DNA from 3 places in the Mesorhizobium sp. CA4 genome. Region 1 is predicted to be linked to each of the others. Evidence: predicted binding sites of a transcription regulator. Region 1 holds the regulator's gene; each other region holds the start of a gene.

What was found. Region 1 encodes LexA, which represses DNA repair genes until DNA is damaged. Its sites were predicted from a motif close to TGTTCNNNNTGTGTTCNG; they were not measured.
Region 2: LB528_RS04370 (helicase-related protein) is a predicted target of LexA. The motif match lies at 1,510-1,527, and genes of this name have one in related genera.
Region 3: LB528_RS26560 (ImuA family protein) is a predicted target of LexA. The motif match lies at 1,509-1,526, and genes of this name have one in related genera.

The regions. Positions count from the first base shown of each region.
Region 1 covers NZ_JAIUHK010000009.1:61,729-65,003, forward strand. The annotation lists gene moaC (cyclic pyranopterin monophosphate synthase MoaC) at 1-49, shown strand, start outside; gene glp (gephyrin-like molybdotransferase Glp) at 49-1,254, shown strand; gene lexA (transcriptional repressor LexA) at 1,370-2,110, shown strand; gene LB528_RS09840 (ComEC/Rec2 family competence protein) at 2,104-3,275, opposite strand, start outside.
Region 2 covers NZ_JAIUHK010000004.1:14,473-17,747, forward strand. The annotation lists gene LB528_RS04370 (helicase-related protein) at 1-1,342, opposite strand, end outside; gene LB528_RS04375 (beta-ketoacyl-ACP reductase) at 2,062-2,784, opposite strand; gene LB528_RS04380 (acetyl-CoA C-acetyltransferase) at 2,888-3,275, opposite strand, start outside.
Region 3 covers NZ_JAIUHK010000044.1:39,417-42,691, forward strand. The annotation lists gene LB528_RS26555 (DUF6504 family protein) at 1-492, opposite strand, end outside; gene LB528_RS26560 (ImuA family protein) at 434-1,489, opposite strand; gene LB528_RS26565 (metallopeptidase family protein) at 1,670-2,107, shown strand; gene LB528_RS26570 (DUF1737 domain-containing protein) at 2,357-2,563, opposite strand; gene LB528_RS26575 (HpcH/HpaI aldolase/citrate lyase family protein) at 2,652-3,275, opposite strand, start outside.

The DNA of each region.
Region 1 (3,275 bases):
GGTCGAGAAGACCGGCGGCAAGTCCGGCGACTACAAGGTGGATGCCTGATGGCTTTGGTGCCGGTCGCCGAGGCGCTCGAACGCTTGCTCGACGACGCGACGCCATTGCCGGGCGAGAGCGTTCCGCTGGCGGACGCGGCCGGTCGGGTCCTGGCGGAACCGGTTGTCGCACTGCGCACGCAGCCGCCCTTTAACGCCTCCGCGATGGATGGCTATGCCGTGCGCTCGGCCGATGTTGCCGCGGCGCCGGCGCGGCTCGAGGTCATAGGCATGGCGCCCGCCGGACGCGGTTTCTCCGGAGCCGTCGGAAAAGGCCAGGCCGTGCGCATCTTCACCGGCGCGCCACTGCCTGAAGGCGCCGACACCGTCGTCATCCAGGAAAACGTCCGCGATCTCGGCAATGGCAGGATCGAGGTGACGCAACCGACCGCGGAAGCACGCAATGTGCGCCGCCGCGGGCTCGACTTCGTTCAGGGCGACGTGCTGCTCGAAAAGGGCCGCGTGCTCGACGCGGCGGCCCTTTCGCTGGCGGCCTCGGCCAACCATTCTGCCTTGAACCTCGTGCGCCGGCCGCTGGTCGCGATCATCGCCACCGGCGATGAATTGCTGCCGCCGGGCAGCACGCTCGGCCCCGACCAGATCATTTCATCGAATGCTTATGGCGTTGCCGCCGCCGCCCAGTCGGTCGGCGCGCGCGTGCTCGATCTCGGCATCGCTGCCGACCGCAAGGAGGCCATCGCCACGCTGGTCCGGAAAGCGGTCGAGGCGAACGCCGACGTCATCGTCACGCTCGGCGGCGCCTCGGTCGGCGATCACGACCTGATCCACGACGTTCTGACCGGCGAAGGCATGAAGCTCGATTTCTGGAAGATCGCCATGCGCCCCGGCAAACCGCTGATGTTTGGCCGGCTTGGCAATATCCGCTGCATCGGCCTGCCCGGCAATCCGGTAGCCAGCATCGTCTGCTCGCAACTCTTCCTGAAGCCGCTGCTTGCCCGGCTCGGCGGCCGCGACCACCGGCAGGACCTGCGAGCGGCCCGGTTGGGCGCCGCGATGCAGGCCAACGACCTCAGGCAGGACTATGTGCGCGCCTCCGTGCGCGAGGAAGCCGGCGCCCTGGTCGCGACTCCCTTCGGCATCCAGGACTCCTCGATGCTCAGGACGCTCGCCGAGGCCAACGGCCTGATCGTGCGCGAGCCCTTCGCGCCGGCTGCAGAGACCGGCGCCGAATGCAGCGTGCTGATGTTACGCTGAACAAATCGTCAACAAATTCACTAAACTTTAAACGGTTGCGGAACACAACTGGAACAGATAGTGTTTGTTCTGGGTTTGTTTTCTGATTCTGGTTTCAGAACCCGTGGGGGCCGCCATGCTGACGCGCAAACAACATGAACTTCTGATGTTCATCCACGAAAGGCTGAAGGAAAGCGGGATTCCGCCGTCTTTCGACGAGATGAAGGAAGCGCTCGACCTCGCCTCCAAGTCCGGCATCCACCGGCTGATCACGGCGCTGGAGGAACGCGGCTTCATTCGCCGGCTGCCGAACCGGGCGCGCGCGCTGGAAGTGCTGCGCCTGCCCGATTCGATCGCCCCCGGCCTCAACGCGGCGAAGAAGTTTTCGCCGAGCGTCATTCAAGGCAGCCTGGGTCAGAACAATCTCAGCCGTCAGGTGAAGCCGGCGGCGCCGTCGCGCGCCCCGGCGCCGAGCAATGATGACGATGCCGGCTCTGCCGTGTCCATTCCGGTGATGGGCCGCATCGCCGCCGGCGTGCCGATCGACGCCATCCAGCACCAGACGCATTCGATCACGGTGCCGCCGGACATGATCGCCGGCGGCGAGCATTATGCGCTGGAGGTCAAGGGCGACTCGATGATCGAGGCCGGCATCTTCGACGGCGATACCGTCATCATCCGCAACGCCAACACGGCAAGCCCGGGCGAGATCGTGGTGGCACTGGTCGACGACCAGGAAGCGACGCTCAAGCGCTTCCGCCGCAAGGGTGCCTCGATCGCGCTGGAGGCGGCCAACCCCGCCTACGAAACCCGCATCTTCGGGCCGGATCGGGTGAAGGTGCAGGGCAAGCTTGTCGGGCTGATCCGCCGCTACTGATCCGATTGCGAAGGTTTCGCATCCGCCCGCTCAGGCTTTTGATAGGGCGGCAGTCCTCTTGCCTCGCGTGCGTATTTCCGCTGCTCGTGCCAGGGTCGGTATGGTTCTTCGACCGCGTAGCGAATAGTCGGCGGCGCGGTTGCCGATTGCAGATCGAAGAAAACAGCGGCGCTGCCGTCGCGCGCCAGTTGCCGCTTGGTGACGACAAGCACGCGCGGATCGCGGCAAGGATTGTAGGCCGTGGCGTCGTTGATGACGATGAGGTCGGCGAAGCCGCAGGCCGGCCGGGCGCTGTCGCGGTTTTCGGCGAGCGCGACGATGGCGCCGGACGGATGCCGGCCGATGCAGAGATCACCTGTGCAGTAGAAGGGCGAGCCGGGCGGCAGGTCGACGGGGTCGGCGATGTCCAGCGCATCTTGGGCGAACGTCTCCGGCGGCACGATGTCCTCGGCTCTCAACGCCCGTTTCCAGTTGTCGGTGGTGAACTCGTTGGAGCGTGCGCGATTGACGGCAAGCTCGCCGCCGCCGATCGGCATCGCCACCAGATGCGCGTCCTCCGAAATGAGCACATCCGGCGTGCGGACATGCGGAATGGCCAGCAGTGAGGCAAGCGCGAAGGGAACAGCGGCAAGCCTTAGCCAGGTGGTGGCCATCGTCGCGATGACCAGCGCGATCGTCGCCAGCAGCACCGACTGGATCGAGATCAGCCCGACGGCGTCGACCGGTGAGCGCTCGGAGATCCATGCCGAGATGGCGATCATTGCCGTCAGGCCTTTGCCCATCACATAGAGGAACGGCCCGTCGAAGCCGAAGGGCATGGCCAGCGCGCTCAACACCGCGAACGGCATGACGATCAGCGAGACGATCGGCATGACCGCCAGATTGGCGAGCAGGCTGAGTGGCGAGACGCGCTGAAAATGCCAGATCGCAAACAGCAATGTCGCGCTCCCCGCGATGAGCGACGTCACGGCGGCGCCGCCCACGCCAACCGCCAGTTTTCGCGACAGGAACCCGAGGAACGAACGCTTTGCCGGCGGCGCGATCGTTTTGCCGGCGCGATAGTCCGCAAAGCCGGCATAGGCGCCGACCAGGGCGGCGGTGGCGGCGAAGGACATCTGGAAGCTCGGGCCGACCACTTCGTGCGGCGAAACAAGGATAACGGCAA
Region 2 (3,275 bases), on a different contig from region 1:
GCCAGCCCGGCCGGTTGGAAACGAAAGTCCAGGTGCGGATCTGGGCGATCCTGTGCGACAGGGTGTCGATATCGCCGTCGGTCGTGTCGGCGCGCCGCACCTGCTCGGCCATGTAATTCTCATCGACATGGCCATGCCGCGCAAGGTCCATATAGATGGAGGCGATGAGGTCGGCATGCTGCGCCGGTGCGATCTTGCGGTAGTCGGGAAGCGCGCAGGCTTCCCAAAGCAGCGCCACGCGCTCCTTGCCGGTGGCCAAAGCGCGGATGTCGCCATCGCGCGACAGGTGCTCCAGGGCCTGGGCATCCACCGCCGGCAACGCACGGGTCAAGCCTTCGACCGGCGCATTGGACTCGGTCGAGCGCTTCAGCGCATCCAGGCTGGAAAAGTCGAAATCGGCGGTGCGCCATTGCAGCACCTTCACCGGGTCGAAATCATGCGCCTCGATCTTTTTGACCAGGTCCTCGTCGAACGGATCGACCTGGCCGGTGACGCCGAACGTGCCGTCGCGCAGATGGCGGCCGGCGCGGCCGGCGATCTGGCCGAGCTCGGCGGCGGTCAGGTTGCGGTATTGATAGCCATCGAACTTGCGGTTCTGGGCGAAAGCGACGTGCTCGAGGTCGAGGTTCAGCCCCATGCCGATGGCGTCGGTGGCGACGAGATAGTCGACGTCGCCGGACTGGAAGATCTCGACCTGCGCGTTGCGGGTGCGCGGCGAGAGCGCGCCGAGCACGACGGCAGCACCCCCCTGCTGGCGGCGGATCAGCTCGGCGATCGCATAGACTTCGTCGGCCGAGAAGGCGACGATCGCGGTTCGCCGCGGCAGCCGGGTGAGCTTCTTCGAGCCGGCATAGGCGAGATGCGAAAGCCGCGGCCGCGTCACCACGGATACGCCCTTCAGCAGTTTCTGCAGGATGCCGTGCATGGTGGCGGCGCCCAGGAGCAGCGTCTCCTGGCGGCCGCGCAGATGCAGGATGCGGTCGGTGAAGATATGGCCGCGCTCGAGATCGCCGGCGAGCTGCACCTCGTCGATGGCGACGAAGGCGGCGTCGGTCTCGCGCGGCATCGCCTCGACGGTGCAGACCGAATATTTCGCGCCGGAAGGCACGATTTTCTCCTCGCCGGTAATCAGCGCCACCTTGTGGGCACCGACCTTCTCGCAGACGCGCGCATAGACCTCACGGGCGAGCAGCCTCAGCGGCAGGCCGATGATGCCGGTCCCATGCGCAACCATGCGCTCGATGGCGAGATGGGTCTTGCCGGTATTGGTGGGACCCAACACGGCCGTCACGTCGCGGCCCGAAAGGATCAGCGGCTGGGAGTGTTTCGGCTGGATGTTCATCGGCTCGGAAATAAGTGTTTCTGCCGCTTTTGGTCGGAGGCGCGCCGGGCGCCGCCGCGTGTGACAGCCGACACATAGGGATTTAGGGCGCCGAGCGAAAGCGGAATGTTCTTTTTGGGAGCTGACAGGAGTGGACGAGCCGGTCAAAACCGGCTGCCGTTAATAGCTGGAACGAGTCTGGAACGAATCAGCGACGAATCGGTGACTCGGTCTGATTCAGGTTTTGTTCACGGCTACATGTGGATTTTTTGACGATGAGTCTCACCACATGCTGAATCGGGAGATTGGCCCGATTCATGCGTGGCCTCCGCTGAAGCCGTGCCGTCATTACCTTTGCCGGCGAGCGGTCGCGGTGGACCCGAGGGCGCCGCCAAAATCATGAAATTGTTGATCTTTCTTAGCGGCTTTTAACGATTTGGGTGAGGTTTTCGGCCTTTGCAATTAACTTTTCGGTCAAAGCCAGAACGAATCGGCGACGAATCAGAGATGCACAAAGTTTCCCGGTTTGTTCGCCGCTAGATATGGTGTTATCCACAGCTTGCCCACCGAGGATTCACAGCTGGTCAGAGGGGTTGTGCACAGAGCTGATCTCGGCCGTTAACTTTTGCGTGCCGAATTGAGGCAAGGTGTCGCGCCGGCCTTGCCGAAGGACAGAAAAGGCGGCTCCGGTGCAGGAGCCGCCTTGGCGACAATGGGGTGTCGGGCGAAGTACCGGAGCGTCAGACGAAATACTGGCCGCCATTGGCGGTGATCGTCGAGCCGGTGATGAAGCCGGCCTCGTCGGACGCCAGGAAGACGACGCAGCGCGCGATCTCTTGCGGCTCGCCGAGGCGGCCGACCGGGATTTGAGCGACGATCGACTCCCGCACTTTTTCCGGCACGGCCATGACCATGTCGGTGGCGATGTAGCCGGGACAGACGACATTGATGGTGATGCCGGCGCGAGCTCCCTCTTGAGCTAGCGCCTTCGTGAAGCCGATGTCGCCGGCTTTCGAGGCCGAATAATTGACCTGGCCCATCTGGCCCTTCTGGCCGTTGATCGAGGAGATGGTGATGACGCGGCCGAACTTGCGGTCGCGCATGCCGCTCCACAGAGGATGCGTCATGTTGAAGACCCCGGAGAGGTTGGTGTCGATCACTTCCTTCCACTGCGCGGGCGTCATCTTGTGGAACATGGCGTCGCGGGTGATGCCGGCATTGTTGACCAGCACGGAGACCGGACCGAGATCGGCTTCGACCTGCTTGATGCCGGCGGCGCAGGCCTCGTAGTCGGCGACGGACCATTTGTAGACGGGGATGCCGGTCTCGGCCTTGAATTTCTGAGCCGCCTCGTCATTGCCGGCATAGTTGGCCGCGACCGAATAGCCGGCGTTTTTCAAGGCGACCGATATCGCAGCCCCAATGCCGCGTGATCCGCCCGTGACGATTGCTACTTTGGACATGAAGTTCCTCCTCCCTGGTGAATGGTCAATAGTGAATGGTGAATGGTCGAGACGGTCAACCTATCCGCCATTCACCATTTCCCATTCACCATTCACGCTTTTCTCAGAGCGCTTCCACGCACATGGCGACGCCCATGCCGCCGCCGATGCACAGCGTGGCGAGGCCCTTCTTGGCGGTGCGGCGGCGCATCTCATAGATCAGCGTGTTGAAGACGCGGGCACCGGAGGCGCCGATCGGATGGCCGATGGCGATGGCGCCGCCATTGACGTTGACGATCGAGGGATCCCAGCCCATGCCCTTGTTGACGGCGCAAGCCTGCGCGGCGAAGGCCTCGTTGGCCTCGACGAGATCGAGGTCCTTGACCGACCAGCCGGCCTTTTCCAGCGCCCGCTTCGAAGCCGGGATCGGACCCGTGCCCATGATCGCCGGATCGACGCCGGCGGTCGCCCAGGAGGCGATGCGCACCAGCGGGGTGATGCCGCGTCTAGCG
Region 3 (3,275 bases), on a different contig from region 1:
GCACAGGCCCACACTTTCCAGGCCGGCGCGGGTCTCCGGCGCGATGCGCAGCGCCGACAAGGGCAGCGGCGAAAGCAGCGCTTCCTCCTCGCCGCCGGCCACGATGCGATCGCCATGGAAGCGCGCCGCCGCCCAGGCGGCCCCCGGCGTCGAGGCCAGCCCGGCGCGGACATCGAAGCCCTGCTGGAAGAAGCGGGTGAGGATCTCGTCCTGCATGGCGCGCTCGCCGCCGAACAGATGCGTGCAGCCGGTGACGTCGAGGAACAGCCCGTCCTCGCCGTCGATCGCCACCAAAGGCGTGTAGCGGTCGCACCAGTCGGCAAGGCCTTCGAGCAGGCGGCGGTCGGCTTCCGCGTCGGCCTCCACCACATCGATCGAGGGGTGCATGGCGCGGGCATCGGCAATGCCCATGCCGCGCTTCAGCTTCAGCGCCTCAGCCCGCTCGTCGAGGGCTGCGATGCGCTGGGTGTTGTTGTCGCGATGGCTGATCACCAGAGGCAGGTGATGCGAGGGCCGGGAACGCCAGGACCGACCCAGGCGCTGGCGCAGGATCCGCTCCGCGGCCAGATGCGGGAACCACAGCGACAGAATTCTCTGTTCTTTCTGCAAAAGCGTGCTCATCGGGGTTCCACTCCAGTGTGAATTGTCCGGGCAGGGCCGTGCGGCTCTTGCCGATATCGACTTTGAAGGCGGGGCGGCCGATCGAGCCGGCGAGCGGCCCGGCGACCGTCTCGCGGCTTGCCGAAGGTGCGGCCGAAACGATGAGGCGCACGGGTGCGGCGGTGGGATCGGCCTCGCCGGCCTGGCGCAGCAAAAGCAGTGGACGGCCAGCATTCCGGGCACGGGCGTGCAGCCGGCGCGTGGCGGTGAGGTCGAGAAGCCGCGGGCTGCCGCGGATCTCGAGGACGACCGCGGCGAAGGCGGTCATGCGGGCCGCTTCCTCGGCGATCCAGAGCGCGTCCAGCAGCTTCGGCGCCTCGGAAAACAGCAATTGCTCCGGCTCGATGCCGAACAGGGCGTGAAGGCCCCTGGCATAGGGCAAGCCGGCCTCGTGAAAGATTTCCGCCGTGCCGACCCACAGGATCGGCAGGCCCTGCTTCTCCTTAAGGATCAGGCTTACGAGCGAGAGCGCGAAACCGGCGACGGCACCGGCATCGCGGGTCTCCAGGCCATGGATTTCGCTGAGCGCCGCCTTGGGCAGGCCGCCGCCAAGGGCGGTGTCGAGGCGATCAATGCCGGTGTGCAGGAAGGCGTCCGCCGAGGCCACGGCAAGACCGCGCCGGAGGATCGTCATGTCCGATTTGGCGGTATGGGGAGATATTTGTTTTTCCGCAATTCCGGACGGAAAACCGCTTCGCACTTTTCCTGGAATTGCTCCAGCCGCGCTTCCCGCGGGCGCCTGCAGGCGCTCGGGCAGCGTTCCCTCGATCTTCGCGATCTGGCGGCGCAGGGCAAAAACAGTTTCCCGCGCCACGGCGTCTATCGCCATGACGTTCACTTCCGGCAGTTGTTCCTGTTATGTTCTTATAGATTCCAGAGGCGGCCGGAAGAGTCAAGCAGACTCGCAAGGAATTTATTCCTCCAGTTTTTACCCTGAAAGCGGACGCCCAGTCGGCCCATTTGCCTCTATCGGCGCGAAAGCCTATATGCCGGGATCAAAGGACAGTTCATGGCCCGCATCTACAAGACCCGCAGCTGGCACGACCAGCTTTCTCCGTCGATGGACGAGATGGAGCTTCTGGCGCTGGAGACCTACGCCCATCTGCCGGACGAGTTCCGCAAGCTCACCGGCGAGATCATCATCCAGATCGCCGAGTTCCCGACCGACGAGATCATGGACGACCTGTCGTTGGAGACGCCCTTCGACCTGCTCGGCCTGTTCGAGGGACGCGGCATCGCCGAGCGCTGGAACCCACAGACCGGCGAGGGCCCGAACCGCGTCACGCTCTACCGCCGCGCCATCCTCGACTATTGGGCCGAGAACGAGGAGACGCTGGGCGACATCGTCACCCATGTGCTGATCCACGAGATCGGCCACCATTTCGGCCTGTCGGACGACGACATGGAGCGGATCGAGGAAGCCGCCGAGCAGGCGGCACCGGGCTGAGAGCGCACCTCGTCATCCTAGGGCGAAGCAAGGAGCGAAGCGACGCGCGTAGACCCTAGGATCCATGCCATTCCATCAACACCAAGCCCGCGGTGCAGAACGGAACGCCTGCCGCCCGACACCGCAATTTCCCTATATTCTGGCCCGCCGCGCCCTTCGGCAGAGAGAACGGAATGGATCCTAGGGTCTGCGCTCCGCTTCGCGTCGCTACGCCCTAGGATGACGAATGAGAGAGCCTGCTGGCCTTCCCTACCAGTCGCTGAGCTTGGTATCGGCTGTATAGTCCTGGCCTTCGACATCCTTCACCACCGCCTGGCCGCAGCGCATCGACTTCGTCTGCTGGTCAAAGCCATAGGTCGGCGAGCCGAACAGGTGCCAGCCCTTGTTCAGCGCCGCCGTCACCTTGTGGCAGAAAGTGGCGTCGTCCGGGCCGGTGAGGAAGCGGTAGAGTTTCATGGATTGATCCTGTCGTGCCTAATCTGTCGTGCCTAATTGTCGTGATTGGGTGAAAAGCCGGGCCTGAAGAATCGTGTTTCGCCCGACATCATGCGCCGATGATCGCGGCCTTCGCCAGAAGTTTCTCGGCTTCCGCCAGATGCAGCCGCTCGACCATGCGGCCGTCCAGCGCAATCACCCCCTTGCCGGCATTTTCGCGCCGCGCGAACGCCTCCCGGATCGCGCGGGCCCTGGCCAGCGCCTCGGGCGACGGTGAAAAGGCGCGGTTCGCCGCTTCGATCTGGGCGGGGTGGATCAGCGACTTGCCGTCGAAACCCATGGCGGCGGCTTCCGCGCATTCGCCGGCAAAAGCGTCGAGGTCGCGAAAATCATTGGCGACGCCATCGATAACATCGAGGCCGCCGGCCCGCGCCGCGAGCACCAGCTGCATCAGCCAGGGCATCAGATAGCGCCGGTCGGGCGTCGCCAGTATGCCGGTCGCCTTCACCAGGTCGTTCGTTCCGGTCACGAGACAAGCCAGCCTCGAAGCAGGGTCGCGGCCAAGCTCGGCGATGGCACCGATGTTGAGCAGCGCCCTGGACGTCTCGATCATCGCCCATAGTTTCACGTTGTCCGGCGCGAAATTGTCGTCGAGCAGGTCGCCGGCTTCGAGAATGTCGCGCGGCGTGCCGATCTTGGGCAGAAGAATGCCGTCGGGCTCGGCCTTGGCCAC